2 regions of the Streptomyces sp. NBC_00094 genome follow, and region 2 is predicted to be linked to the other one. Evidence: riboswitches for the same ligand, from Rfam matches in the RefSeq annotation. Region 2 holds a riboswitch; the other holds the start of a gene.
What was found. Region 2 has a riboswitch for S-adenosylmethionine ahead of OG580_RS09355 (aminotransferase class V-fold PLP-dependent enzyme). Riboswitches for the same ligand answer to the same signal wherever they lie in the genome.
Positions count from the first base shown of each region.

Region 1: another riboswitch for S-adenosylmethionine. It lies ahead of thrC (threonine synthase); the one in region 2 lies ahead of OG580_RS09355 (aminotransferase class V-fold PLP-dependent enzyme).

Region 1 covers NZ_JAPEMB010000001.1:4,486,541-4,501,357, forward strand. Annotated here, with positions in the region: gene OG580_RS19845 (NAD(P)-dependent oxidoreductase) at 1-525, opposite strand, end outside; gene OG580_RS19850 (helix-turn-helix domain-containing protein) at 623-988, shown strand; gene OG580_RS19855 (trehalose-6-phosphate synthase) at 1,034-2,470, opposite strand; gene OG580_RS19860 (hypothetical protein) at 2,587-4,458, opposite strand; gene OG580_RS19865 (glucosyl-3-phosphoglycerate synthase) at 4,497-5,465, opposite strand; SAM riboswitch class I at 5,614-5,758, shown strand; gene thrC (threonine synthase) at 5,752-7,062, shown strand; gene OG580_RS19875 (MoaD/ThiS family protein) at 7,076-7,351, shown strand; gene OG580_RS19880 (cold-shock protein) at 7,785-7,988, shown strand; gene groL (chaperonin GroEL) at 8,481-10,109, shown strand; gene OG580_RS19890 (SRPBCC family protein) at 10,258-10,737, shown strand; gene OG580_RS19895 (GNAT family N-acetyltransferase) at 10,756-11,361, opposite strand; gene OG580_RS19900 (class I SAM-dependent methyltransferase) at 11,397-12,134, opposite strand; gene OG580_RS19905 (FG-GAP-like repeat-containing protein) at 12,509-14,817, shown strand, end outside.
Region 2 covers NZ_JAPEMB010000001.1:2,156,995-2,171,811, reverse strand. Annotated here, with positions in the region: gene coxB (cytochrome c oxidase subunit II) at 215-1,180, shown strand; gene ctaD (cytochrome c oxidase subunit I) at 1,177-2,913, shown strand; gene OG580_RS09395 (cytochrome c oxidase subunit 4) at 2,910-3,308, shown strand; gene OG580_RS09390 (Ig-like domain-containing protein) at 3,431-4,690, shown strand; gene OG580_RS09385 (hypothetical protein) at 4,874-5,275, opposite strand; gene OG580_RS09380 (heme-copper oxidase subunit III) at 5,467-6,087, shown strand; gene OG580_RS09375 (c-type cytochrome) at 6,162-6,971, shown strand; gene OG580_RS09370 (Rieske 2Fe-2S domain-containing protein) at 6,968-8,020, shown strand; gene OG580_RS09365 (cytochrome bc complex cytochrome b subunit) at 8,017-9,642, shown strand; gene trpD (anthranilate phosphoribosyltransferase) at 9,774-10,838, shown strand; SAM riboswitch class IV at 10,916-11,032, shown strand; gene OG580_RS09355 (aminotransferase class V-fold PLP-dependent enzyme) at 11,250-12,638, shown strand; gene OG580_RS09350 (Lrp/AsnC family transcriptional regulator) at 12,710-12,991, opposite strand; gene OG580_RS09345 (rhomboid family intramembrane serine protease) at 12,988-13,722, opposite strand; gene OG580_RS09340 (hypothetical protein) at 13,892-14,134, shown strand; gene OG580_RS09335 (NYN domain-containing protein) at 14,168-14,817, shown strand, end outside.

The DNA of each region.
Region 1 (14,817 bases), 2.3 Mb from region 2:
CACGTCGTGCAGGGCCGCGTGGCCGGTGTCCTCGCCGACGTACGTGGTGCCCGCGGGCACGGCGAGGGTCTCCCGGTGCTGCTCGAACACCGCCTCCGCGCCGCTGTAGAAGACGTACCCCCCGGCCTCCGGGACGCCGATCATCGGCGGTACGGCCATGATGCCGCCGTCCAGGTAGCGGGCGCCGCGCTCGCGGGCCCACGCGGCGCGGGCGCGGGCCTCGGCCGGGGTCGTGGTGGTGAGGTTGACGAGGTCCTTCCCCGCCAGGTCGACATCGGCGAGGGCCTCGCCGACCGAGGCGTCGTCCAGGAGGCAGACGACGACCAGGCCGCTCGCGGCGACCGCCTCGGCGACGCCGCCGACGGCCTTCGCGCCCTCGCCGGCGAGTCCGGCCGCGCGGCCCGGGGTGCGGTTCCAGACGGTGAGGGGGTGACCGGCGGCGAGCCAGGCACGGGCCAGGGCGGTACCCATCGCACCGAGGCCGAGCAGGGTGACGGGGTTCTTCTCTGCGGAGTTCTGTGTCATGCCCACAGGCTGCTTCAGCCCTCTGACCTGCTCAAGTACCCACTTCGAAGTGGGTGGTTACCCTGAGGTGAGCGAACAGGTCAGAAGGGTGTGGGGGATGGCGACGCTGAACCGGCCCGGAGCCGAGGACGGGCACGTCTGCGGGATCGACACCTCGATGGAGGTGATCGGCGGCAAGTGGAAGGTGCTCATCCTGTGGGCACTCCACGAACACCCGCACCGCCGCTTCGGCGAACTCCGCCGCCTCCTCCCGGGCATCACGGAGAAGGTCCTCGCCTCCCACCTGCGGGAGATGGAGGCGGACGGGATCGTGGACCGCGTCGCGTACGACGAGGTCCCGCCCCGCGTCGAATACGGGCTGACGAAGGACGGCATCCGGCTCAACGACGCCCTCGAACCGCTCGCGGCCTGGGGGCGCGAGCGGCGGGAGCGGGCGGAGGGGGCGGAGGGGGCGGAGTCCTAGGGGGTGCCAGGCCCCGCGAGCCCGGCCTGATCGGCAAGACGCCCCCTAGGGGGTGTCCAGCGCCTCCAGCTGGTCCAGGAACCAGCGCTGGGGCGGGAGGGCCGTCGCCGTCGCCGCGAGGCGCTTGGAGCGGTCGGTGCGTTCGGGTGCCGGCATCGACAGGGCGGTGTGGAGGGCCTCGGCCGTCTCCGACACGTCGAAGGGGTTCACCGTGAGCGCGTCCTCGCGCAGCTCCTCGTACGCCCCCGCCTCTCGTGACAGGACCAGCGCGCAGCCGGCCTCCGAGACCACCGGTATCTCCTTCGCGACCAGGTTCATGCCGTCGCGCACCGGGTTCACCAGGGCCACGTCCGCGAGCCGGTAGGCGGCCAGGGAGCGGGTGAAGTCGTCCCGTACCGAGACCAGGACCGGCTGCCAGTCGGCCGTGCCGAACTCGGAGTTGATCTCCTCCGCGAGCGCCCCCACGGCGGCCGTGTACGAGCGGTACGACTCCAGGTCCTGCCGCGAGGGGTACGCCGAGGCCAGGTGGACCACCCGGTCGCGCCACTCGGGGTGGGTGGTGAGCAGTTCGCGGTAGGCGAGGAGGCCGCGGAGGATGTTCTTGGAGAGTTCGGTGCGGTCGACCCGGACGATGGTCTTCCGGTCGCCGACCTCCGCCCTCAGCAGGGCCAGCCGCTCGTCCACCTCGGGGCGGTGCGCGAGCGCCCGCAGCTCCTCGCCGTCCACCCCGAGCGGGTACGCCCGGACCCGGGTGCGGCGCTCGGCGCCACCCCGCCGGTGCTCGACCCCGCGCCACGGGTCCCCGCTCGGCCACAGGCCCCGCGCCGACCCGTCCGGGCCGTCCAGGGACGCGCCGCTGACGAACGCCGACGCCCATCCCCAGGTGTGGAAACCCAGCTCGTCCGCGCCGAGCATCCCCCACAGCAGCTCCTCGCGGATGTCGTCCGGGAGCATCCCCAGGTACGCGGGGGAGCCCCACGGGGTGTGCGTGAAGTGCGCGATCCGCAGGTCGGGCCGGAGCTCCCGGAGCTGTCCCGGGACGAGCGCCAGGTGGTAGTCCTGGACGAGGACCGCGGCGCCTTCGGCGGCCTCGGCGGCGAGCGCCTCCGTGAAGGCGCGGTTGTAGCTCCGGTACGACTCCCAGCGGCGCCGGAACTCCGCGTCGAAGACCGGCTCGCGCGGGATGTCGTACAGGTGGTGGTGGAGGAACCACAGCACCGAGTTCGCGATGCCGTTGTACGCGTCGGCGTAGACGTCCGGGGCGATGTCCAGCATCCGCACGCCCGGCTCGCCGACCCCGCGCCGTACGGCCTCGCGGTCGCCCTCGCCGAGCGCCGCGCACACCCACAGGCTGTCCTGGGAGGTGACGGCGCTCAGGCCCGAGACCAGGCCGCCTCCGCCCCTGCGGGCGTCGAGCGAACCGTCCTCGCCGCGCACGTACGAGACGGGTCCCCGGTTGGATGCCACGAGCACAGTAGCCATGTGGCGAACCTAGCCCGTCCCGTAAACGCTCAAACGTACGTATACGAGACGGGCCGATCCGGCCACGGTGTGTGGTCGGATCGGCCCGCCGAAAGGGACGACGAGATCGGTCGGCGTCAGTGGTCGCGTCGGCCGCGCATCGCCGCCTTCGCCACCAGGCCCGTCGCCGCGAGGGCCACGCCGAGCGCGCCGAGCAGCCACAGCCGCTCACCGCTGCTGCCCGTCTCGGCCATCGAGCCGCCGTTCTGTCCGTGGGGCCCCGGGGCCGGGGCGACCGGGGAGGACGTGCCCACCGGGACGGAGGCAGAGGCCGACGGGGAGGCGGGGTCCGTGGGATCCACGGGCGCGGAGGACGTCGGCGCCGGAGAGCTCGACGGGTCGGTCGGATCGGTCGGGTCCGTCGGGTCGGGCGAGCCCGGCGGGTCGGTCGGGTCCACCGGTGTCGGTGTCGGCTTCGGGCTCTCGATCACCGGGGTCACCGCGCAGGACGGGTCCTCGCTGCCGTCGCCGCAGTTGGAACGCGGGGTCTCCACCTCGACGCTGTTGCGGAGCTTGCCGTCCCCGGTCGGCGGGTCCTTGATCTTCACCGAGTACGTGACCGTCGCCGTCTTCCCGGCGGGGATGTCCCCCACGTACCCGATCCTCGGCTTCACGTACGACACCGCGCCGAGGTCCGTCCGCACGTCACCGTTGTAGTCGGCGTCGTCGAGGTTCCCGGTCAGATCGTCGCTGAACTTGGCGTTCGGGTAGTCGAGCGTGCTGATGTTCTTCGCGGTGATCGTGTACGTGAGGGTGTCGCCCGGCTTCACCGTGCGCGGGCTCGCCGTCTTGGTGATCTCCAGGTCGGGCACCGGCACGGAGAAGGCGAGCCCGGACGGCACGTACGTGTCGCCGTTCGTGGAGAACGTCAGATCGGTCGCGGTCGCGCCCTGCGGGATGGCGCCGTCCGGGATGTCGAAGGCCTTGGCGTCGATGCTCAGGTTGTTGACGAGCTTCGGGGCGACGGCGCCGTCGTCCTCGCTGATGAAGAAGTTGTTCGTGTTCCCCGTGTGGGCCTCGGTGACGACCTTGCCGTCGACGAGGAACTTGTCGCCCGGGGTGTTCCAGTCGCCCTCGTACGCGGTCACGCTCGCCCGTGCCGTGCCGCCGCTCCGGTAGAAGCCGTCGACCGTGATCGTGGTGGCGGGGGAGGTCGAGCGCTGGAGGACGTGGCCGCCGTACACGTACACGTTCCGCCGCTCGGGGGCGCGGACCGGGTCGGGGCCGGGGAACTTGTGGACGACGGTCAGGGACCAGCCCGCCACGCAGCCCTTGCCGTTCGGCGCCCAGATGTCGCCCACCGCGACCTGCGCGTCCGTCCCCGAGACGCCCGCGAAGGCGGCGGTCACGTCCGACTCGCCCGTGTAGTAGTGCGGGCCGTTGGCGTCGGACGGGTCGGCGACCATGCTGTCGATCGAGACCGGGGTCGCGGCCCCCGTCCCGACCTTGATCACCGGCGCGGTCGTCGCCGGGTCGCCGGGGGAGGGGGCGACGTCGGCGCCGGAGATGTCGCAGCGCTTGAGCTGCGCCCCGCTCGGCCCCTTGTACGTGCCGTCGTTGCCGCCCCAGAACAGCCGGGCGTACGCGACCTCGGCGCCCGCCGGGATCCTGACGTGGCCGGTGCTGGAGCCGAAGTCGGGCGCCGCGCCGGCCGCCGCCAGGCCGGCGGCGTCGAGCCGCCGCATGACGAAGGTGTTGTTGTTGTCGGAGCCCTGCCCGCTCGCCGCGGTCGCGCAGCGCGTGGCCATGTCCGCGGGGTCGGTGGGGCACCCCATGACCGTGTTGCCCAGCGTCGTGAAGTCGCCGTAGAGCGACTCGTCGTACCGCTTGCCGAAGGGCTCGATGACGTCCGCCGAGGCCGGACCGGCCGCCGTGAACGGGAGCGAGGCCACCGCGAGGCCGACGAGCACCGCCGTCACACCGCCCAGGTGAAGTTGTCTGAAGCGCATAAAAGGGCAATGTAGGCAAAACGGATCATCGGTGGGCGTTACGCCACGCGGCGGCGCGCGTACTCCGTGATATCGGCCATCGGCGGCCGCTCCTCGGTGTCCACCGCGTAGGTCCGGGGGACGAACCCCTCCTCGCCCCGCTCGAACTGGGTCAGCCGCGGCCGTACGAGGTGCCCGCGCGAGAGCCGGAGCTGCGCCGTCCGGTAGATCGCCGCCGCCATCCGGCCCAACGCCCGCTCGTCCTGGTGCCGGTGCTTGCGCACGCCCACGTCCACCTGGGCGAGCGCGTCCAGGCCCACCGTGTGCAGCGCGTCGACGAGCAGCCCCAACTCCACTCCGTAACCGACGGGGAAGGGCAGCCGTTCGAGGAGGGAGCGCCGCGCCGCGTACTCGCCGCCCAGCGGCTGGACGAAGCCGGCCAGCTGCGGCCAGTGCAGATTGAGCAGCGGCCGCGCCACCAGCTCCGTCACCCGACCGCCCTGACCTGGGGTCTTGCCGGAGGCGAGCTCGTCGAGTCCGGTGTCGAAGGGACGGTCGTACGTCGCCTTGACGAAGTCGATGTCGGGATCGGTGAGCAGCGGGCCCACGATCCCCGTCACGAAGTCCGCCGAGAAGTCCCGGAGGTCCGCGTCGACGAAGCACACGACGTCCCCGCTCGTCACCATCAGCGACCGCCACAGGACCTCGCCCTTGCCGGGGACGGCCGGTATGCGCGGGAGTATCGCGTCCCGCGCGACCACCCGCGCCCCGGCGGCCGCGGCGACCTCCGCCGTACGGTCGGTGGAGCCCGAGTCGACGACCACCAGTTCGTCGACGAGCGGCACCGCCTCCGACATCAGTTCGCGGCGGATGACAGTGACGATGTCCCCGACCGTCGCCTCCTCGTTCAGCGCCGGCAGCACGACGCTGACCTTCGTGTTTCGCTTGGCGGCGAGGATCCGCTCCATCGGCCGGTCAGCCACGGACCAGGACCGCCGGTCCAGCCAGCGCTCCACCTCTTCCAGCACGTGATCTCCATCTCGCGGTACGGACGGCCCGTCCAAGCGCCCAGGCCTTCGGTTACAGTCTTGAACAACGCGGATGCCCGATGCACGTCGGGGTGCCGCCCGCGTCGGAGCGCAGGAACGAAGTCCACCGCGCTTCACAATCGAATACCGCTCATCCAGAGGGGCAGAGGGAAACGGCCCGTTGAAGCCCCGGCAACCCTCCAGTCGGTTACTCGTCCTCCAGCGAGGCTCCCGGCTAGGGAAGGTGCCAAATCCGTCTCATGACGAAAAGTTCGTCATGGGAAAGATGAGGAGAAAGGGCCTCGCCTCCATGGCTGTACAGACTGTCGCCTCTGCCACCACCGTCGACCTCGGTCCCGCTTCCGGGCTTTCCTGTCGCGAATGCGGTGAAATCTTCGCACTCGGTCCGATCTTCGCCTGCGAACTCTGTTTCGGACCTCTCGAAGTCGCTTACGACCTCCCCACCGGTGACCCCGAGGCACTGCGCAAGCAGATCGAGGCCGGCCCCGCCAACATCTGGCGCTACGCCCCTCTGCTGCCCGTCCCCGCCGACGTCGCCGAGAAGCCGAACCTGAACCCGGGCTGGACCAAGCTCGTCCAGGCCGACAACCTCGCCCGCGAGATCGGTGTCGCCCCCGGCAAGCTCTTCGTCAAGGACGACTCGGGCAACCCGACCCACTCCTTCAAGGACCGGGTCGTCGCGCAGGCCCTGGAGGCCGCTCGCGCCTTCGGCTTCACCACCCTCTCCTGCTCCTCCACCGGCAACCTGGCCGGCGCCGTCGGCGCCGCGGCCGCCCGCGCCGGCTTCCGCTCCTGCGTGTTCATCCCGCACGACCTGGAGCAGGGCAAGGTCGTCATGGCCGGTGTCTACGGCGGTGACCTCGTCGCCATCGAGGGCAACTACGACGACGTCAACCGCTTCTGCTCGGAGCTCATCGGCGACCCGCTCGGCGAGGGCTGGGGCTTCGTCAACGTGAACCTCCGCCCGTACTACGGCGAGGGCTCCAAGACGCTCGCGTACGAGATCTGCGAGCAGCTCGGCTGGGTCATCCCCGACCAGCTCGTCATCCCGATCGCCTCCGGCTCGCAGCTCACGAAGATCGACAAGGGTCTGCAGGAGCTCATCAAGCTGGGCCTCGTCGAGGACAAGCCGTACAAGATCTTCGGCGCCCAGGCCGAGGGCTGCTCCCCGGTGTCCGTGGCCTTCAAGGCCGGCCACGACGTCGTGCGGCCCCAGAAGCCCAACACCATCGCCAAGTCGCTGGCGATCGGCAACCCGGCCGACGGCCCGTACGTCCTCGACATCGCCCGCCGCACCGGCGGCGCCGTGGAGGACGTGAACGACGAGCAGGTCGTGGACGCGATCAAGCTGCTCGCCCAGACCGAGGGCATCTTCGCCGAGACCGCGGGCGGCGTGACCGTCGGCGTCACGAAGAAGCTCGTCGAGGCGGGTCTGATCGACCCGAACCTCACCACCGTCGTCCTCAACACCGGCGACGGCCTCAAGACCCTGGACGCCGTGGCCGACAGCTCGCAGGCGACCCTCACCATCCGCCCGAGCCTGGACGCGTTCCGCGACGCGGGCCTGGCCCACTGAGAGGTACGAAGACATGGCCGTGAACGTCCGCATCCCCACCATCCTCCGCACCTACACGGGCGGGCAGTCCGAGGTCCAGGCCGAGGGCGCGACCCTCGCCGAGGTCATCGCGGACCTGGAGAAGAACCACACGGGCATCGCCGCCCGCGTCCTGGACGACCAGGGCAAGCTGCGCCGCTTCGTCAACGTGTACGTGAACGACGACGACGTGCGCTTCGAGCAGGGTCTGGAGACGGCCACCCCGGCCGGCGCGGGCGTCTCGATCATCCCGGCCGTCGCCGGAGGCTGACCGTCGGGCGCGGTGCCGGAGGCCGCTGACGCTTCCTGCGCATCTCTTGTCCCGTCTTTCTTGAATTGCCCCTTCCGCGCCATAAAGCGGAAGGGGCAATTCTGCAGGGTTGAGCGGGGTAGAGTTGGGGAAGCCCCCTCTGCTGCTCATGCCGGACGCATATGAGAATGCGTCCCTGTGCGTCAGGAAGCAGCCAAAGTGCCTGCGCGTTGTGTACGTTCTGCGCGTTTTGCCGGGCCCGACTTGCCCCGGAACTCCGGGGATTCTCCCTAATTCCCCTTTCCGCAGTGCCCAGAATTCTCGCCCGAATGACCTGTTGCAGAGGGCAGTTGGGCAGATACATTCAGCGGCGGTCGACGCGTTCCGGCGCAGGGTCTGACCCGGGTCCGCGAAGTGCGGTCCCGCGCAAGGGCCAGTAATAGGGGAGTTAGGCATGGCTCAGGGCACCGTCAAGTGGTTCAACGCGGAGAAGGGCTACGGCTTCATCGCGGTCGACGGTGGTGCGGATGTTTTCGTCCACTACAGCGCGATCCAGATGGATGGCTACCGCAGCCTCGAAGAGGGGCAGCGGGTCGAGTTCGAGATTTCGCAGGGCCAGAAGGGTCCGCAGGCGGACATGGTCAAGCTCGCCGTCTGAGCGCGGCGCGATCGGCCACCGACGCAACGCCGTCGAGGGGCCCGCATCCCTGAGGGGAAGCGGGCCCCTCGCGCGTTCCCCGGCCCGCGCCGGAGCTGCGGGAAGGCCGCTGTCGGAGTTGCTCGAAGGCCCGTGCCGGGTTGCCCGGAGGCCTGTGCCGGAGTCGCCCGAAGTCCTGTGCCGGAGCTGCTCGGAGTGCCGTGCCGGAGCTGCCCGAAGTCCTCTGCCGGAGTCGCCCGAAGTCCCGTGCCGGAGCTGTCCGAAGTCCTCTGCCGGAGCTGCCCGAAACCCGAGAGTCGCTTGCACTCTCCTAGGGCGAGTGCTAATCATTGGCGTTAGCACTCGGAAGGTGAGAGTGCTACGAGGATCGGGCAGACGAGGCCGCCGGCCGGGTGGGGCAAGGAACCACGCGGAGCACCGGAGGCCGTCCGTCGCGGGCGTCGGCGCGGTCCTGGAGCGTTATCCACCCCATGTCCGGGAGGACCACTTCACATGGCCAAGATCATCGCGTTCGACGAGGAGGCCCGGCGCGGTCTCGAGCGCGGCATGAACCAGCTCGCTGACGCCGTCAAGGTCACCCTCGGCCCCAAGGGCCGCAACGTCGTCCTCGAGAAGAAGTGGGGCGCCCCCACGATCACCAACGATGGTGTCTCCATCGCCAAGGAGATCGAGCTCGAGGACCCGTACGAGAAGATCGGCGCCGAGCTGGTCAAGGAAGTCGCCAAGAAGACGGACGACGTCGCCGGCGACGGTACGACCACCGCCACCGTTCTCGCCCAGGCGCTCGTCCGCGAGGGCCTCCGCAACGTCGCCGCCGGTGCCAACCCGATGGCCCTCAAGCGCGGCATCGAGAAGGCCGTCGAGGCCGTCTCCGGTGCGCTCCTCGAGCAGGCGAAGGATGTCGAGACCAAGGAGCAGATCGCTTCCACGGCCTCCATCTCCGCCGCCGACACCCAGATCGGCGAGCTCATCGCCGAGGCGATGGACAAGGTCGGCAAGGAAGGCGTCATCACCGTCGAGGAGTCGCAGACCTTCGGTCTGGAGCTCGAGCTCACCGAGGGCATGCGCTTCGACAAGGGCTACATCTCGGCGTACTTCGCCACCGACATGGAGCGCATGGAGTCGTCGCTCGACGACCCGTACCTCCTGATCGTCAACTCCAAGATCTCCTCGGTGAAGGACCTGCTCCCGCTCCTGGAGAAGGTCATGCAGTCGGGCAAGCCGCTGCTGATCATCGCCGAGGACGTCGAGGGCGAGGCCCTGTCGACCCTGGTCGTCAACAAGATCCGCGGCACCTTCAAGTCCGTCGCGGTCAAGGCCCCGGGCTTCGGCGACCGTCGTAAGGCCATGCTGAACGACATCGCCATCCTCACCGGCGGCACGGTCATCTCCGAGGAGGTCGGCCTCAAGCTGGAGAGCGCGGGCCTCGACCTGCTGGGCCGCGCCCGCAAGGTCGTCATCACCAAGGACGAGACCACCATCGTCGACGGTGCCGGTGACAGCGAGCAGGTCGCCGGTCGCGTGAACCAGATCCGCGCCGAGATCGAGAACTCGGACAGCGACTACGACCGCGAGAAGCTGCAGGAGCGCCTGGCGAAGCTCGCCGGCGGTGTTGCGGTCATCAAGGCCGGCGCCGCGACCGAGGTCGAGCTCAAGGAGCGCAAGCACCGCATCGAGGACGCCGTTCGCAACGCGAAGGCGGCCGTCGAGGAGGGCATCGTCGCCGGTGGCGGCGTGGCGCTGCTCCAGGCTTCCTCGGTCTTCGAGAAGCTCGAGGCCGACCTCTCGGGCGACGAGGCCACGGGCGCGAACATCGTGAAGCTGGCCCTCGAGGCCCCGCTGAAGCAGATCGCGGTCAACGCCGGCCTCGAGGGCGGCGTCGTGGCGGAGAAGGTCCGCAACCTGCCCGTCGGCCACGGCCTGAACGCCGCGACCAACGAGTACGTCGACCTCATCGCCGAGGGCATCATCGACCCGGCGAAGGTCACGCGCTCCGCGCTGCAGAACGCCGCGTCGATCGCCGCGCTGTTCCTCACCACCGAGGCCGTCATCGCCGACAAGCCGGAGAAGGCGTCCGCGCCGGCCGGCGGCGGCATGCCGGGCGGTGACATGGACTTCTGATCCTCCGGGATCGGTGGTTCATCGCTGAACGCGACCGAGGGCGGCACTCCCCAGCAGGGGGGTGCCGCCCTCGGGCGTTTCCGCCGCAGGTGACGTGGGGGAGAGGCGGGGCGATCCTGGAATGGGCCCTTCGTGAAGGGAACGCACCATGGTCACGCTGCTGACGACGCCGGCCGATCGCGAGCTGGTCATCACTCGGACCTTCGACGCCCCGCCGCGCCTGCTCTGGGAAGCCTGGACCCGCCCCGAGCACGTCCGCGCGTGGTACGGGGTCTCCGGGCTGACCACGACGGTCGTCGACATCGATCTCCGGGTGGGCGGCGCCTGGCGGTGGGGCCAGACCGCCCCGGACGGTCAGGAGATCGTCTTCTCCGGTACGTACGAGGAGATCGTCCCGGTCGAGCGGCTCGACTACACGGAGGTCTTCGAGCAGATGCCGGACACGGGCGCGGTCCGGGTCACCCTGACCTTCGACGCGACCCCGGACGGCGGGACGGCCCTGACCAGCGTCTCGGTCTGGCCCTCGAACGAGATTCGGGACCAGGCGCTGGCGGCGGGCATGGAGACGGGCGTACGGGAACAGTACGACCGCCTCGCGGACCACCTGGGATCGCTGGGCGCGAGCTGACAGGTCCCAGGGCAGGCCCTACGCGCGGGCCTCGCGCCACATCGACCAGAGGGCGGGGCCGCCGCCGGGGAGGCTCAGCTCCTCGCGCACGGTGAATCCGAAGTGCGCGTAGAAGGGGAGGTTGTCCTCCTTGGAGGACTCCAGGTAGACGGGCAGGCCCGCCGCGTCGGCCTTGGCGAGGCCCGAGCGCAGCAGGGCGGCGCCGTGGCCCTGGCCCTGGGCGGCGGGGTCGGCGCCGATCACGGCCAGGAACCAGTGCGGCTCCTTCGGCGTGTGCGCGAGGGACGCCCCGACGGCCTCGCCGAACAGTCCGGCGCGGTCGCCGAGGATGGCCATCAGTTCCCGGATGGTCTCCGCGTCGGGAGCGGCCTTGTCCGCGGCCTCCGCCGGCACCCAGAACGCCGCTGCGGCGTCGGTGAGTTCGCAGACGGCGTTGTGGGCGTACTGCCGGGTGAAGAGCGTGCTGAAGTACCGGTTCAGCGCGTGCTCGCGGGAGGCGTCGTCGGGGAAGAAGAAGCGCATCATCGGGTCGTCGCCGAAGGCGCGGGCCAGCGAGCGACTGATCGATTCGGCGTCGGCGATCGCTGCCGTCTTCGGTGTGTTCGTCATCGACATACGGGTCATTCTGACCCTTGATGATCTTGAATGGTGACGCGGGGTCAGCGACGGAAGAGGGCCGTCCAGAGGAAGGACTCCCCGAAGCTCGGCGACGCGGCGGGCTCGTCGCGCATCCGGCGGAGGTCGAGCTCCGTCAGGCCGGCGAAGATCGTGCGCAACTCCGCGTCGGTGTAGGCGAGTCCGCCGTCCAGCTTCCCCTGCCGGTAGAACTCGGCGTCCGGCAGCTCCGAACCCATGCCGCCCTCCCCGGCGGCGAACGCGGTGAGCGCGAAGTGCCCGCCGGGCGCGAGGACCCGGTCGAGGAGCGCGAGGTAGCTGACGCGGCGGTGCGGGGGCAGGTGGTGGAAGCAGCCGGAGTCGTAGACGAGGTCGTACGGGCCGTCCAGGGGTGCGGCGAAGGCGTCGCCGTGCACGAATCGCACGCCCCGCGCACCGGCCTCGCGGGTGCGCTCCTCCGCCCAGCCGATCGCGGTCGCGGAGAGGTCGACGGCGTCCACCTCGTACCCGAGCGACGCGAGGTACAGGCTGTTCCGCCCGGGCCCGCACCCGAGGTCGAGCGCCCGCCCGCCGGCCGGGAGCAGGCCCCGCTCGACGTACGACACCAGGTTCTCGTCCGGCTTCGCGACGAAGAACGGCACCGGCTTGTCCCGGTCGGCGTAGAACCCGTCCCACCAGTCGGCCCCACCCTCGGTCCACCGGTCGGCACCGGGCGCGAACAGCCCGTCGAGCAGGCGCAGTACGTCCTCGACCGTGCGGATGTCACGGTTGTTCAGGTCCATGTGGATCCCCCTCCGAATCGATCTCCAGAATAGAGCCGGGAGCGATAAAAGCCCAGGTCAGAGGCGGTGTGTGGATCTGTTGTGCGAGCCGCGCGCGGGCTCTGGGCGGTGTCGTGGACCCCGGGGACGGATCCCGCCCGCGGACCCCTGCGCGCCCGCTCCCAGGCCCGGGAAGAGGCCTTCCCGGGCTTCGCCGGCGGATGTTTCTGGCGCGGTTGAATCGAGTGAATGTACGATCCAGCTGCCGACAGGGGGGGTCCCGCCGGCCCCCGGCCCGCGCGGTCCACTCCGCCCTGTCCTGCCTGCTCGTCGTGCCACCCTCCCGTGTCGTTCCCGCCTTCAGGCTCCACTCCCGTACGAGGGGACACACGTACTTGTCCGTCCGAAGAGCCGTCGCGCTCGCGCTGAGCGCGGCCCTTGGCATCACCGGCCTGACGGCCACCACCGCACCCGCGGCCACGGCCGCGTCCGCGTCCGACACGCCGTACGACGTCACGATCGCCGCACCGGCGGACCCCGCAGGAACGCCCGACACCCGACTCGTCGGGGCCGGCACCGGTGTCCTGCTGATGCGCGACGGGGAGATCGCTCACCCCTCCTGGCAGAGCCTGGAGGACGGGCGTGTCGCCCACGGTCCGGTGTGCCCCTCCTCCGACCCGATCATCCACGGAGACAGGGTCGCCTGCCTCTCCAGCTTCGGGGACGAGGTCACCGTCCACGACTTCGGGAGCGGCGCCAGCTACTCCTGGGCCATCGGGTCCGAGCAGCGGTCCCCCGATGTCGCGGCGGACCGGCTGATCACCACCGAGTTCGGGAACGACGGCGGCGTCGTGCACCTGCTGGGCTACGGCCCGGACGCCCCCGCCGACCTGGACGTGCTCGTGCCGGGTGCCGTCGACGCGCCCGGCATCATCAGCCACGACGACGCCGGCGCGCTCATCACCTACGCCGACGCCACCTCCCGGCACAACGCGATGCTCGACTTCGCCACGGGCACGCTCACACCCGTGCCCACGGTGCCGTTCGCCATGAGCAACGCCCGTACGGTCCTCAGCGCCGACTGGATCGTCGTGTACGACGAGTCGGGCACGGACCGGGCGTTCGTCGTCTCCCGCACGGACCAGGGCGACCCGGGCCGGACCGTGAAGCTCCCGAACGACCGGGACGACGTCGGCGCGCGGCTCGGCGTCGTCGGCGACTGGATCGTCGGCCACTACGACGGGCCGGTCGACGGGTACGAGTTCACGACCGTCCCGGTCGTCGCCACGCCGATCGCCGGGGGTGACACGCGGGACCTCGGCATCGTCACCCCGTCGGGCGCGGGCGTCGAGACCGGCGCGGACGGCGCCCTGTACCTCATGGGCGGCACCGATTACGCCCATTGGGGCGTGCGACGCGTCTCCCCGGGAGCCGACGGGGCCCCGGTCACCTCCCAGGCCCTGGCCGCTCCCCCGACCGTCCCGTACACCGCTGTGACCATGGCCAACGGCAGGGTCGTGACGGAGACGCGTGCGGGCACCCACACCCTCCGGGGATTCGGCCTGTCCCTTGCCGGCGCGCACACGCCGTCGCAGGCCTGGACCTGCGACGGGCTGTCCGGCACCGCCGCGAACTGCCCGTCGATCCTCAATTCGTCGGGCTCCGCCGGGGCGTGGTGGCACGACACCGGGGACGGCCGCCTGGTCACCCTGGACGTGGTGAACCGCCCGGCGTCCGGCGGGCAGCCGTCGTGCTCCGACTGCGCCGTCCAGGCGCGTGTGACCACGCCCGGATCCGCGGGGACCACGCGCACGGTCACGCTCGCCTACGCGGGCAAGCTTCAGTCGGCCTTCCTCTACGGCGTCTCGGGTCGCCATGCGCACTTCCGCGGGACCACGGACTCCGGGACGCGCTCGATCGTCGCGGACATCGAGACGGGGAAGATCCTCCGGGACTCCGCCGCCGGCACCGGTCAGGCGCTGTGGGGAGGCCGGCTCTGGACGGCGTCCGCGACGGACGACACCGTCTCCGCGATCGACCTGCGGACGGGTGCGACCGTCGAGACGCTCGACCTCGGGACGGACTGCCGGCCCTTCTCCCTCCAGGTCGTCGGCAGGTGGATCTACTCGCGCTGCTCGTCGGGTTCGACGGACGCGGCGGTGTACGACCGCGAGAAGAAGGTCTCGGTCGACGTCTGGGTCCCGTCCAACGGCGAGCCCCGGCTGGGCGACGGCTTCCTCGCCCACGCCTCCTACGGCACCTACGGGTACACGCTGACGGCGACCGACGTCCGTTCCGGTGAGCCGGAGGACCGTGAACTCGGCGTCCTCGCCTACGACAACGTCCAGGATGAGAACGAGGTCTGGACGGTCGACCGCTTCGGCGGGGCCGTCGCGTTCGTCGACTCCCTGCGGAAGGTCCACGTCTCCGGCCTCGGCGGCGCCACCACCCGCCTGACCGCCATCGACTACGACACCCCCGCCGCCAACCTCAAGTCCGCCCCCTGGAAGCCCCGCTGGTGGCTCTCCAAGCCCGCCGCCTCCTGGACCCTGTCGCTCAAGCACAAGGCGACCGGCAAGGTCGTCCGGACGCTGACCGGGGGTGAGGCCCGGGGTCTCGTCGCTCCGTCCTGGGACGGGAAGGACGCCGTCGGGAAGCTCGTCGCCAACGGTGCGTACACCTGGACGTTGACCGCGAAGGCGGC
Region 2 (14,817 bases):
CCTGGGACCCCCCTCCGGAACCCCGGAGTCCACCCCTTCGGGGACTCGGACGGCGCGTTGGGCACCCTCCCCGCGCGACCCCAAATAGCGTCCAGTAGGGTTTGGTCCGCATAAACATCCAAACCCCTGCCCGCGGCACGGGGCGGCGACCGACCAGCGAGACGGACGGCCGTGGCCGACCAAGCGCGGGCCGAGACTCTCGGGAAGGCGCTACGTGAGTCCCAACGGCTCCGACCGCTCGTCGCGGCGCCCGATGCGGCGGAAGCTGCCGCAGGTGCTGACTGCGGGCCTGATCCTGGCGACAGCCACCGGCTGCTCGTACAACTGGGAAGACTTCCCCCGCCTTGGTATGCCCACTCCGGTTACGGAAGAGGCACCCACGATCCTCTCCCTCTGGCAGGGCTCGTGGGCGGCTGCGCTCGTCACGGGCGTCCTGGTCTGGGGGCTGATCCTGTGGTCCGTCTTCTTCCACCGGCGCAGCCGTACCAAGGTCGAGGTACCCCCGCAGACGCGGTACAACATGCCCATCGAGGCGCTGTACACGGTGACGCCACTCATCATCGTGTCGGTCCTCTTCTACTTCACCGCGCGCGACGAGTCGAAGCTCCTGTCGCTCGCCGACAAGCCCGCCCACACCATCAACGTGGTCGGCTACCAGTGGAGCTGGGGCTTCAACTACGTCGAGAACGTGCCGGGTGTGACGGGTGACGCCAAGACGGCCCCGAACCTCGCCGCCATCCCGGACAAGTTCCAGGACGACTTCCCGGCGAACGCCGGCGGCGTCTACGACGCCGGTATCCCCGGTGACCGGAACCCCCAGACCGGCAACCCGGGTCCGACCCTGTGGCTGCCGAAGGGCGAGAAGGTCCGGTTCGTCCTGACCTCGCGTGACGTCATCCACTCCTTCTGGGTGGTCCCCTTCCTCATGAAGCAGGACGTCATCCCGGGTCATACCAACTCCTTCGAGGTGACCCCGACGCAGGAAGGCACCTTCCTCGGCAAGTGCGCCGAACTGTGCGGCGTCGACCACTCCCGGATGCTCTTCAACGTCAAGGTGGTCTCTCCGGAGCGCTACCAGCAGCACCTGAAGGAGCTGGCCGAGAAGGGGCAGACCGGCTACATCCCGTCTGGCATCGAGCAGACGGACCCGGCCAGGAATGCGGAGAAGAACCAACTGTGAGCATCCACAACGAAACCCAGGGTGCCGCCGCAGCTGAGGACTCGTACGAGAACGAGCTGCCCGTACGGCGCAAGCAGCCCGGCAACGTCGTGATCAAGTGGCTGACCACCACCGACCACAAGACGATCGGGACGATGTACCTGGTCACGTCGTTCGCGTTCTTCTGCGTCGGCGGCCTGATGGCGCTCTTCATGCGCGCCGAGCTGGCCCGTCCGGGTACGCAGATCATGTCGAACGAGCAGTTCAACCAGGCGTTCACGATGCACGGCACGATCATGCTGCTGATGTTCGCGACGCCGCTGTTCGCCGGATTCGCGAACTGGATCATGCCGCTGCAGATCGGCGCGCCCGACGTGGCGTTCCCGCGGCTGAACATGTTCGCGTACTGGCTGTACCTCTTCGGCTCGATCATGGCGGTCGCCGGCTTCCTCACCCCGCAGGGTGCCGCCGACTTCGGCTGGTTCGCCTACTCCCCGCTGTCGGACGCCGTCCGCTCGCCGGGTGTCGGCGCCGACCTGTGGATCATGGGTCTGGCCTTCTCCGGCTTCGGCACGATCCTCGGTTCGGTCAACTTCATCACCACGATCATCTGCATGCGCGCTCCGGGCATGACGATGTTCCGCATGCCGATCTTCGTCTGGAACGTGCTGCTGACCGGTGTCCTGGTCCTGCTCGCCTTCCCGGTCCTGGCGGCTGCGCTGTTCGCCCTGGAGGCGGACCGCAAGTTCGGCTCGCACATCTTCGACGCGGCCAACGGTGGAGCGCTGCTGTGGCAGCACCTCTTCTGGTTCTTCGGCCACCCCGAGGTGTACATCATCGCGCTGCCGTTCTTCGGCATCGTCTCCGAGATCATCCCGGTCTTCAGCCGTAAGCCGATGTTCGGCTACATCGGTCTGGTGGCCGCGACGATCGCGATCGCCGGCCTGTCCGTGACCGTGTGGGCGCACCACATGTACGTCACAGGCGGCGTGCTCCTGCCGTTCTTCTCCTTCATGACGTTCCTCATCGCCGTACCGACAGGCGTGAAGTTCTTCAACTGGATCGGAACGATGTGGAAGGGCTCGTTGTCGTTCGAGACACCGATGCTCTGGACGATCGGCTTCCTGATCACCTTCACCTTCGGTGGTCTGACCGGCGTCATCCTGGCCTCGCCGCCGATGGACTTCCACGTCTCCGACTCGTACTTCGTCGTCGCGCACTTCCACTACGTCGTCTTCGGCACCGTGGTCTTCGCGATGTTCGCCGGGTTCCACTTCTGGTGGCCGAAGTTCACCGGCAAGATGCTGGACGAGCGCCTCGGCAAGATCACGTTCTGGACGCTGTTCATCGGCTTCCACGGCACCTTCCTGGTGCAGCACTGGCTCGGTGCCGAGGGCATGCCGCGTCGTTACGCGGACTACCTCGACGCCGACGGCTTCACCGCGCTGAACACGATCTCGACGATCTCCTCCTTCCTGCTCGGTCTGTCGATCCTGCCGTTCATGTACAACGTCTGGAAGACCGCCAAGTACGGCAAGAAGATCGAGGTCGACGACCCGTGGGGCTACGGCCGTTCGCTCGAATGGGCGACGTCCTGCCCGCCGCCGCGGCACAACTTCCTCACCCTGCCGCGGATCCGTTCCGAATCCCCGGCGTTCGATCTGCACCACCCTGAGATCGCGGCTGTCGACCAGCTCGAGAACAAGGGCCACGCCGTCGAGGCCCTCGCGGGCAGCAAGGAGGCCGGCAAGTGAAGATCCAAGGCAAGATGTTCATCTGGCTGAGCGTCTTCATCCTTGCCATGGCGATCCTTTACGGCGTCTGGTCCAAGGAGCCGGTCGGTACGACGGCGCTCTTCCTGGCCTTCGGCCTGTCCATCATGATCGGCTACTACCTGGCCTTCACGGCCAAGCGTGTCGACGCGATGGCGCAGGACGACAAGGAAGCCGACGTCGCGGACGAGGCCGGTGAAGTGGGCTTCTTCGCCCCGCACAGCTGGCAGCCGCTGTCGCTGGCCGTCGGCGGTGCGCTCGCCTTCCTCGCCGTCGCGATGGGCTGGTGGATCCTGTACTTCTCGTTCCCGCTGCTCCTGGTCGGCCTCTTCGGCTGGGTCTTCGAGTTCTACCGCGGCGAGAACCAGAACCAGTAGCGGTACCCCGCTCCGTACCGGAGCACACCGAGGGGCCCGGACACTTCGTCACCGAAGTGTCCGGGCCCCTCGTTTGCAGCACTCGACGCGCCCACGCCGGGGATTGTTCTTACGGTGATGTCATGAACGACACGCCGCGCATTCGGACTGTTCTGAGCTGCACTCTTCTGGCCGTCACCGTCACCGCAGCCGCCACGGCGTGCGCGGGTTCCGACGGCCATCCGCTGTCGGTGAAGCCCTATGACGCGGCGGACCAGCTCGCCATCAGCGCGGCGGTCGGCGGCGCGAAGGCGGACCCCGAGAAGCCCCTGGAGATCTCCGCCAAGGGCGAGGGCGGTCGGATCACCGACGTCACCGTCACCGACGCGGCCGACCGCCATCTGGCGGGCGAACTCACCGCGGACGGGCAGCGCTGGCGCTCCACGGCCGCTCTGGCGGCGGGCACCCGCTACACGGTCCGGGTGGCCACCGAGGACGAGGACGGGGCTCCAGGCGCCCGTACGTACACGTTCGAGACGGCTCCGGCCAAGCGGGCCCTGACCGTCGCCTTCGGGCCGGAGGCGGGCACCTACGGCGTCGGACAGCCGATCACCGCGGACCTCGCCCTCCCCGTCAAGGACCGGGCGGCCCGTGCCGTCGTCGAGCGGGCCCTCAAGGTCCGCTCCACACCCGCCGTGCAGGGCTCCTGGTACTGGGTGGACGACAAGAAGCTGCACTTCCGCCCGAAGGAGTACTGGCCCGCCGGCGCGCTCGTCACGGCCACCGCCAACCTGGACGGCCTCAAGGTGGGCGACAAGCTCTACGGCGGCGCGTCCAAGCCGCTGAAGCTCTCCATCGGCGACCGCGTCGAGGCTGTCGCGGACGCCGGGTCGCACTACATGACCGTGCGGCGCAACGGAGAAGTGATCAACACCATTCCGGTGACCACCGGCAAGCCCGGCTTCTCCACCCGCAACGGCATCAAGGTCGTGCTCGGCAAGGAGTACTACGTCCGGATGCGCGGCACCAGCGTCGGCATAGCCGAGGGCAGTGCCGAGTCGTACGACCTGCCGGTCTACTACGCCACTCGGGTGACATGGAGCGGTGAATACGTCCACGCCGCGCCGTGGTCCGTCGGCTCGCAGGGCGTGGCGAACGTCAGCCACGGCTGTGTCGGCATGTCGACCGGGAACGCGGCCTGGTTCTACAAGACCGTCCGCCCCGGCGACATCGTCAGGACCGTCAACAGCCGTGGCGACACGATGGACACCTTCGGCAACGGCTTCGGCGACTGGAACATGCCGTGGGAGAAGTGGCGCAAGGGCAGCGCCCTGGTGGAGGCGTCGGGGGACCCGACCGCCACCGAGGACGCCAAGGCCCGCCTCCGGCCGCTCTCTTTCTAGGGCTCGGTTCTCCCCCTGGCTTCGCCGGGGGGACCCCCACGGGGCGCTCAAGCCGGGCTCACAGTCCCGACCGTGCTCGACCCTCCCCCTGCCTTCGGCGGGGGGACCCCCAGTTCCTCACGGGCCTCCGCGCGCTCGGGACTGTTCCCCCGGCCGCGCCCCTTCGGCTCACTCGCCTGGGGGTTACGCGTCCAGGGACAGCCGGGAACGCAGCAGGGCGGCCAGGGACGCCGCGAACTCCACCGGTTCCACCGGGAGGGTGGTCGCGGCGTCCGCGCGGCTCCAGGTGGCCAGCCAGGCGTCCTGCGGGCGCCCGATGAGCAGCAGCACCGGCGGGCAGCGGAAGACCTCGTCCTTGATCTGCCGGCAGACACCCATGCCGCCGGCGGGCACCGCCTCGCCGTCCAGGACGCAGACGTCGATGCCGCCCTCGTCCAGGCGCTTCAGCACCGCAGGCAGCGTGGCGCACTCCACGAACGCGACCGGGGGCACGTCGGCCGCGGGCCTGCGCCCCGCGGCGAGGCGCACCTGCGCGCGGGTGTTCGCGTCGTCGCTGTAGACCAGGACCGTGGCACTCGACTGCATCGTTCCTCCGTGGGGAAGTCCGTGGGAAGGTCGTCGATCGATGCGCGGGATGCTACTCCGGTCCACACCCCGTCAACACCCGTTCAGCACCTGTTCGAAGGGGCTTCCGATGGGCCGTTCGGGCTGGACACACCCCTCTGACACTCCGAACGGCACCCCCCGGAGTGAGGGCGGGATAAGCGACCGACATAATGTCGGTCGTGGCGACAGTAACGACAGTAGAAACAGGGCACGCGCACCCGTCGGTCAATCGACCGAACCTCACCAGCGTCGGAACCATCATCTGGTTGAGCTCCGAGCTGATGTTCTTCGCGGCCCTCTTCGCGATGTACTTCACCCTGCGATCGGTGACAGGTCCCGAGTTCTGGGCGGAAAAGGCCTCGGCCTTGAACTTCCCGTTCTCGGCGACCAACACCACGATCCTGGTGCTCTCCTCACTCACCTGCCAGCTCGGCGTCTTCGCCGCGGAGCGGGGCGACGTGAAGAAGCTCCGGTCGTGGTTCATCATCACGTTCGTGATGGGTGCGATCTTCATCGGCGGCCAGGTCTTCGAGTACACCGAGCTGGTGAAGCACGAGGGCCTCTCGCTCTCGTCGGACCCGTACGGCTCGGTGTTCTACCTGACCACCGGCTTCCACGGCCTGCACGTGACGGGCGGTCTCATCGCCTTCCTGCTGGTCCTCGGCCGGACGTACGCCGCCAAGAGGTTCACCCACGAGCAGGCAACCGCCGCCATCGTCGTGTCCTACTACTGGCACTTCGTCGATGTCGTCTGGATCGGCCTCTTCGCCACGATCTACATGATCAAGTAATCGGTCCCGCCGACACGGCGGACCGAGACATCCAGCAAGCATCGACGCAGAAGATCCTGACACCGGGGTAATCCGTGAAAAAGCTCTCCGCACGACGACGCCATCCGCTGGCGGCGGTCGTCGTCCTCCTACTCGCGCTGGCGGCCACTGGGGGGCTGTACGCCGCGTTCGCGCCCGCGGGCACGGCGAAGGCCGATGAAACCGCCCAGTCCCTCGCGATCGAGGAGGGCAAGAAGCTCTACTCCGTCGGCTGCGCCAGCTGCCACGGAACCGGCGGTCAGGGCACCACTGACGGCCCGTCCCTGGTCGGCGTCGGTTCGGCCGCCGTCGACTTCCAGGTCGGCACGGGCCGCATGCCGGCCCAGCAGCCGGGCGCCCAGGTCCCAAAGAAGAAGGTCATCTACTCGCAGGCTGAGATCGATCAGCTCGCGGCGTACGTGGCTTCTCTCGGTGCCGGTGCAATCACGCCGACCGAGGGCCAGTACAGCCCTGACGGTGCGGACGTCGCCAAGGGTGGCGAGCTGTTCCGCTCCAACTGTGCCCAGTGCCACAACTTCACCGGTGAGGGCGGCGCGCTGAGCAACGGCAAGTACGCCCCGAGCCTCGAAGGCGTGAGCCCGAAGCACCTCTACGAGGCCATGCAGACCGGCCCGCAGAACATGCCCTCCTTCCCCGACACGATCATGCCGGAGAAGCAGAAGCAGGACATCATCGCGTACGTCCAGGCCGTCAACAGCGACAAGGCCGACAACCCGGGCGGTCTCAAGCTCGGTGGCCTCGGCCCCGTCTCCGAGGGTCTGTTCGCCTGGATCTTCGGTCTGGGTGCGCTCATCGCAGTTGCCATCTGGGTCGCGGCCCACACCGCTAAGGCCAAGAAGTCATGAGTACCCAAGAGATTCCAGAAGAGAACCTGCCCGCCGGGCAGGACACCGCGCACGGCGCGGTGAAGGTCGCCGACGACCCGTTCGCCGACCCGGGCCTCCCGCCCCACAAGCCGCGCATCCAGGACATCGACGAGCGTGCCGCCCGTCGGTCCGAGCGTGCGGTCGCCTTCATGTTCACGCTGTCGATGCTGGCCACCGTCGGCTTCATCGCCTCGTACGTGATCTTCCCGGTCGACCACATCGTGTACATCTGGCCCTTCGGCCGGGTGTCCTCGCTGAACTTCGCGCTGGGTCTGACCCTCGGTGCGGCGCTCTTCTTCATCGGCGCGGGTGCGGTCCACTGGGCCCGCACCCTGATGTCCGACGTCGAGGTCGCCGACGAGCGTCACCCGATCGCGGCGTCGCCCGAGGTCAAGGCGCAGGTCCTGGCGGACTTCGCGGCCGGTGCCGCCGAGTCCGGCTTCGGCCGTCGCAAGCTCATCCGCAACACGATGTTCGGTGCGCTGGCGCTCGTCCCGCTCTCCGGCGTCATGCTCCTGCGTGACATGGGCCCGCTGCCCGAGAAGAAGCTCCGGACCACCAAGTGGGCCAGGGGCAAGCAGCTCATCAACATGAACACGCATGAGCCGCTGCGCCCCGAGGACGTCGCGGTCGGTTCGCTGACCTTCGCGATGCCCGAGGGCATGTCGGAGCACGACCACGACTTCCAGACCGAGATCGCCAAGGCCGCCCTGATGATCGTCCGGATCCAGCCGGAGGACATCAAGGACAAGCGCGAGCTCGAGTGGTCGCACCAGGGCGTGGTCGCCTTCTCGAAGATCTGCACCCACGTGGGTTGCCCGATCTCCCTGTACGAGCAGCAGACGCATCACGTGCTCTGCCCGTGCCACCAGTCCACCTTCGACCTCTCCGACGGCGCCCGCGTCATCTTCGGCCCGGCCGGTCACGCCCTCCCGCAGCTGCGGATCGGCGTGAACGACAAGGGCTTCCTGGAGGCGCTCGGCGACTTCGACGAGCCCGTCGGTCCTGCCTTCTGGGAGCGCGGATGAGCACCGTGACCGATACGAACAAGAAGGCACCCGCCGGCGAGCGGGTCGTCGACTGGGCCGACGGTCGCCTGGGGATCTACACGCTGGCCAAGGCCAACATGCGGAAGATCTTCCCGGACCACTGGTCCTTCATGCTGGGCGAGATCTGCCTCTACAGCTTCCTCATCATCATCCTGACGGGCGTCTATCTGACGATGTTCTTCCACCCGTCGATGAACGAGGTGGAGTACGTCGGACCGTACGTCCCGCTCCAGGGACAGCTGATGTCCGAGGCGTTCAACTCGACCATGCACATCTCGTTCGAGGTGCGCGGTGGTCTGCTGATCCGGCAGATCCACCACTGGGCGGCGCTGATCTTCCTCGCCGGCATGTTCGTGCACATGATGCGCGTGTTCTTCACCGGCGCGTTCCGCAAGCCGCGTGAGATCAACTGGCTGTTCGGCTTCCTGCTGTTCTTCCTGGGCATGTTCACCGGCTTCACCGGTTACTCGCTCCCGGACGACCTGCTCTCCGGCACCGGTGTCCGCTTCATGCAGGGCGCGATCCTGTCCGTGCCGGTCGTCGGCACGTACCTCTCGATGTTCCTGTTCGGCGGGGAGTTCCCCGGCGGCGACTTCGTGGCCCGGTTCTACTCGGCGCACGTGCTGCTGCTGCCCGGCATCATGCTGGGCCTCGTGGTCGCCCACCTCATCCTGGTGGTCGTCCACAAGCACACGCACTACGAGGGCCCCGGCCGCACGAACAAGAACGTCGTCGGCATGCCGCTGCTGCCCGTGTACATGGCGAAGGCCGGAGGCTTCTTCTTCCTGGTCTTCGGTGTCATCGCGGTCATCTCGGCGATCGCCTCGATCAACCCGATCTGGGCCCTCGGCCCGTACCGCCCGGACCAGGTGTCCACCGGCGCCCAGCCCGACTGGTACATGGGCTTCGCCGAGGGTCTGATCCGTGTCATGCCGGGCTGGGAGATCAACCTCTGGGGCCACACGCTGGTCCTGGGCGTGATGATCCCGCTGGCGATCTTCCCGGCGGTGCTCGGCGCGATCGCGGTCTACCCGTTCATCGAGTCCTGGATCACCGGCGACAAGCGCGAGCACCACATCTCGCAGCGCCCGCGCAACGCTCCGACGCGCACCGGCTTCGGTGTCGCCTGGATCACCGCGTACATGATCATGCTCGTGGGTGGTGGAAACGACCTCTGGGCGACCCACTTCCACCTGTCGATCAACTCGATCACCTGGTTCGTGCGGATCTTCTTCTTCGTCGGCCCGGTCATCGCGTTCATCGCCACCAAGCGGATCTGCCTCGGCCTCCAGCGCCGGGACAAGGACAAGGTGCTGCACGGCCGCGAGTCGGGCATCATCAAGCGCCTGCCGCACGGTGAGTTCGTCGAGGTCCACGAGCCGCTCAGCCAGGGCGAGCTGCACCGCCTCACGGCGCACGAGCAGTACGAGCCCGCGGAGCTGCCGCCGGCCGTCGACGAGAACGGCGTGGAGCGCAAGATCGGCGCGATCGAGAAGCTCCGGGTCAAGCTCAACAAGGGCTACTACGGCGGCGACAGCCAGGTCGCCAAGCCCACCTCGGAGGAGTACAAGGAGATCCAGAGCGGCCACGGCCACCACTGATCACCTTGACCTTCCGATGACGTAGGTCGCCACGGTGAGAGCCCCGTCCATTCGATGGACGGGGCTCTTCGCCGTCTCCGGGGGTCGATAGGGTGACCCTTGTATTCCCTACGTGACGATCAGGAGCTGCCATGAGCGCTGCGACCCCCGCTGGAGGACCTACGTCGGCGGGCCGCTCCTGGCCCGCCCTCCTGAACGGCCTGCTCGAAGGCCGCGACCTCGCCGCCGACGACACGGCCTGGGCGATGGACCTGATCATGCGCGGCGAGGCCACCGACGCCCAGATCGCCGGATTCATGGTGGCGCTGCGGGCCAAGGGCGAGACGGTCGCGGAGATCACCGGCCTCGTACGGAGCATGTACGAGCACGCCAACGTGATCGAGGTGCCGGGCCCCGCCGTCGACATCGTCGGAACCGGCGGCGACGGCGCCAAGACCGTCAACATCTCCACGATGGCGTCGATCGTGGCCGCCGGAGCGGGAGCGAAGGTCGTCAAGCACGGCAACCGCGCCGCGTCCTCCGCCTCCGGTTCCTCCGACGTCCTGGAGAAGCTCGGCATCAACCTGGGCCTGACCCCGCAGCGGGTCGTCGAGGTCGCCGAGGAAGCCGGCATCACCATCTGCTTCGCGGTGAAGTTCCACCCGGCGCTGCGGCACGTCGCCGCCGCGCGCGGCCAGCTGGGCATCCGGACGACCTTCAACGTCCTCGGCCCGCTGACCAATCCGGCCAAGGTGCGGGCCCAGGCCGTCGGAGTCGCCGACGCGCGCATGGCGCCGATCGTGGCCGGGGTCTTCGCCGAGCGCGGCAACTCGGCCCTGGTCTTCCGCGGCGACGACGGCCTGGACGAGCTGACGACCACGTCCACCTCCCGCGTGTGGGTGGTCCGCGGCGGCACGGTGACCGAGGAGCGCTTCGACCCGCGGGACGTGGGCATCGACCTCGTACCCCTGGAGGCGCTGCGCGGCGCGGACGCCTCGTACAACGCGGACGTCGCCCGTCGGCTGCTCGCCGGGGAGACCGGGCCGGTACGGGACGCGGTCCTGCTCAACGCGGCGGCGGCGCTCACGGCGCTCGAAGCGGGCGGGGGCACTCTCGTGGAGCAGTTGAGCGCCGGCATCGCGAGGGCGGCCGAGTCGATCGACTCCGGCGCCGCCCGCCAGGTGCTGGAACGCTGGATCGCCGCCAGCAACGCGTAGTCGTTCCCCCAAGACCCCGGTCCAGTATGCGGACCGGGGTCTTGCGCATGCGCGATCATGTGGCAGGATGCATGTCAGGTCATGAGTGACAGCTACGAAGCCCCGGCTTGCTGTCCGGCAACCCTCCGTCCGTGGCGGGGTGCCCCGGGTGAAGACCAGGCCGTAGGCAGCGAGGTCTACGGCAAGCGCGGGCCCCTCGACACACCAGGGGTCCTGGTCTCTCGAGGAGCTTTTTCCGTGAGCAAGCGAATGCGATAGGGCGAGTCCGCCCCTACTTCACCCTCGGAACAGGGCCGATTCCGCGTACCCGCGTACCCGTTGCCCTCCGAGGCATCACCCGTACCCCGCCATCCCCGGCCGCGTACGGATTCCACTGAAGCCATTCCGCACCGCCCGCCGGGAGATACCGCCATGTCCGCATACCCGAACGCCGCCGTCGAGACCGTCGCCGACTCCGCCGACCCCTGCTGCGCCGCCCCGCTGCCCGTCCTCGGCCGGGACGTCACCGTCCCGCTCGTCACCGGCGGCGAGGTGACCTACGCGGCGCTCGACTACGCGGCCAGCGCGCCGGCCCTCCAGCGGGTGTGGGACGACGTCGCCGCGTACGCCCCCTACTACGGCAGCGTCCACCGCGGCGCCGGCTACCTCTCCCAGCTCTCCACCGACCTCTTCGAGAACAGCCGGGTCACCGTCGCCGAGTTCCTCGACTGCCGCCCCGGCGACCAGGTCGTCTTCACCCGCTCCACCACCGACTCGCTCAACCTGCTGGCCCGGGTCGTTCCGGCCGATTGCGAGGTCTTCGTCTTCGAGACCGAGCACCACGCCTCGCTCCTTCCGTGGCAGGACGCCCGCGTCACCTACCTCAACGCGCCCCGCACCCCGGCGCAGGCCGTCGAGACCCTGGAGCGGGCGCTCGCCGACCGCGACCCTCACGGCCCCGCCCTGGTCTGCGTCACCGGCGCCTCGAACGTCACCGGTGAGCTGTGGCCGGTGAAGGAGCTCGCCGCCGCCGCGCACGCCCACGGCGCCCGGATCGTCCTCGACGCCGCCCAGCTCGCGCCCCACCACCCCGTCTCCGTACGCGAGTTGGACGTGGACTGGGTCGCCTTCTCCGGACACAAGCTGTACGCGCCCTTCGGCTCGGGCGTCCTCGCGGGCCGCTCCGACTGGCTCCAGGACGCCGACCCGTACCTCGCGGGCGGCGGCGCCTCCCGCAAGGTGGCGCGGCGGGCCGACGGCGGCGTGGACGTGGAGTGGCACACCACCGCGGCCCGCCACGAGGCCGGCTCCCCGAACGTCATCGGCGTCTACTCCATCGCCTCCGCCTGCAAGGCGCTCACCGAGGCCGGCTTCGACCAGCTCGTCGCCCGGGAGCAGCACCTGATCGAGACGGTCCGCGCGGGCCTCGCGGAGGTCCCCGAGGTCAAGGTGCTCTCGCTCTTCGGCGACGACGCGCCCCGCGTCGGCGTCATCTCCTTCGTCGTGGACGGCTGGAACAGCTCCCACTTCGCCGCCGCGCTCTCCGCCGAGTACGGCATCGGCGTCCGCGACGGTCTGTTCTGCGCCCACCCGCTGGTCCGCACGCTGCTCGGCAGCGACCCGCAGACCCAGGGGGAGTGCGGCGCCCCCGAGGCGGCCCCGGGGGAGCGGTCCCTCAACGCCATCCGGGTGAGCTTCGGCGCCGGTACGCCCGACGAGCACGTGGAGCGGTTCGTCGGCGCCGTGAAGGAGCTCGTCCGGGACGGCGCGCAGTGGAAGTACCGTACCGAGGACGGCCGCTGCGTCCCGGACCGCGGCTGAGCACTCACTCGTATGGGTGAAGGGGGCCTCCCGATCGGGAGGCCCCCTTCACCCATGACGCGTGTGCGGCCTCAGGACTCCAGGCCGATGGCGAAGGCCGCCTCCAGGTCGTGCTGGGAGTACGTACGGAACGCCACGTGGGTGTCCGTGGCCTCGACGCCCGGGATCTTGCTGATGCTGCCGGGGATGACGTCCGCCAGGTCGTCATGGCGCGAGACCCGGACCATGGCGATCAGGTCGTACGTGCCGGTCACCGAGAAGACCTCGCTGACGCTGTCGAGCGCGGCGATCGACTCGGCGATCTCGGGGATGCGGTCCACGCTGGTCTTGATGAGCACGATCGCGGTGATCACGGCTGGCTTTCTCCCTCGGTCGCCGCGGCTGGAGCCTTCACTCTATCCCCACCCCGGTAGCGGCCCCAGGCGTAGAGGAAGCCGACGGAGAAGCCCACCACATGGGCCAGATAGGCGACGCCCGGACCCGGCCCCGCCGCCCGCGCCGCCAGCCACTGGAGCACGAACCAGAAGATCAGCACGATCCAGGCGGGAAAGCGCAGCGGCAGGAAGAAGAGGAAGGGGAAGAGGCTGGTGACCCGGGAGCGCGGGAAGAGGAAGAGGAAGGCCCCGAGGACCCCGGAGATCGCCCCCGACGCCCCGACGAGGGTCTGCTCGCTGTTCGCGTGGGCCGCCGCGTACCCGAGCAGGGCGAGGTAGCCGGTGCCCAGGTAGAAGAGGGCGAACCCGGCCGGGCCCATGCGCTCCTCGGCCATCGCGCCGAAGACGTAGAGGAAGAGCATGTTCCCCAGCAGGTGGAGCCAGCTGCCGTGGATGAAGAGCGCGGTCAGCGGGGTGAGCAGGGCGTGCGGTTCGCCGCTCATCAGCTCGGCGGGGACCACGCCCCAGCGGCGGAAGTACGCGCCCTGCGCCGCCAGGAGTTCGTCACCCGTGCCGTACGCCGGATTGAGTCCGGAGACCGGGCCGATCACGAAGAGGAGGCAGCAGGCGGCGATCAGGCCGTAGGTCACCGTGGGGCCGCCGCGTGTGCCCCGCCAGGCACCGAGGGTCGCCGCTCGCCAGTCGATCATGGACAGATGATGGCGTACCGGGGCCGAACTGGACAGAGTGCCTCGCCGTGCCCCGGCGCACCGGCGGGGCGCGGCGAGGCCGTAGGGTAACGGGCAGTACGACCGCAGTTCGACGGCGCACCGCGGCTCCCGCACCTGAGTACCACGCAACAGGAAGAAGGACGGCTCGATGACGACGGTTCCCCTGCCGACCGCCGAGACCCGCTGGCGCTGCACGCTCTGCGGCAACCTGACCCGTTTCGACGTGACCCGCTCGTCGAAGGTCGTCGAGTACGTCCATCTGGACCTCGCGGGAGACCCGACGGTCGAGGAGCGGCAGGTGGTCAGTGAGACCATCGAGTCGGTCCGCTGCCGCTGGTGCAACGCGGTGGACCAGATCGAATTGGTGGACAGGCCGGGCGCCGCTTCCTGAGGGACGGCGCGGACGACATAGGGGTGACGGATCGTGGAGCAGCCCGCGCACGGTGGAGAGCCGGCCGGCGCGGCAGGTGACGCTGCCGAGACGCTCGACCACCCACTGACGGAAGGTGTACGTCGGCGGGTCGTCGCGCTGGTCGCGGACGCCTTCGGCGGGCTGACCGTCGCGGAGCTTCCCGCCCCCCTCCGTCAGTACGCCCGGTTCACCGCGAGCCGGCGGGCCAAGTTCGCCGGCAACGCCATGGCGGCCGCGCTGGAGGGCGACCCGCTCTTCCGGCAGCGGATCGGCGAGCGGTTCAAGCAGTCGGAGCCCGAACTGGCCGGAGCCGTCGAGACCGGCACCCCGCCGGCCGCCGCCGACCCGGTCGACGTGGCCGCGGCCGCCTACGTGCTGCGCCCGCCCGGCTGGGTCAAGCTCGTGGCCGCCGCGGGCGAGGAGGCCCTGCGGGCGGACGCCGAGCGGGCCGACGAGGCCGGCCGGCGCGAACTGGAACGGCTGCGCGAGGAGCTGGCCGCCGCGCGGGACCGGTCCCGGGGCGAGACGGAGCAGTTGCGCCACGATCTGGAGGCCGCCCGGAAGGAAGCGGAATCGCTTCACCGCAAGCTGCGCAGCGCCCAGAGCGACGTGAAGCGCGGCGAGGCCGCGATGCGCCGCGCGCAGGGCGAGATCGACGCCGC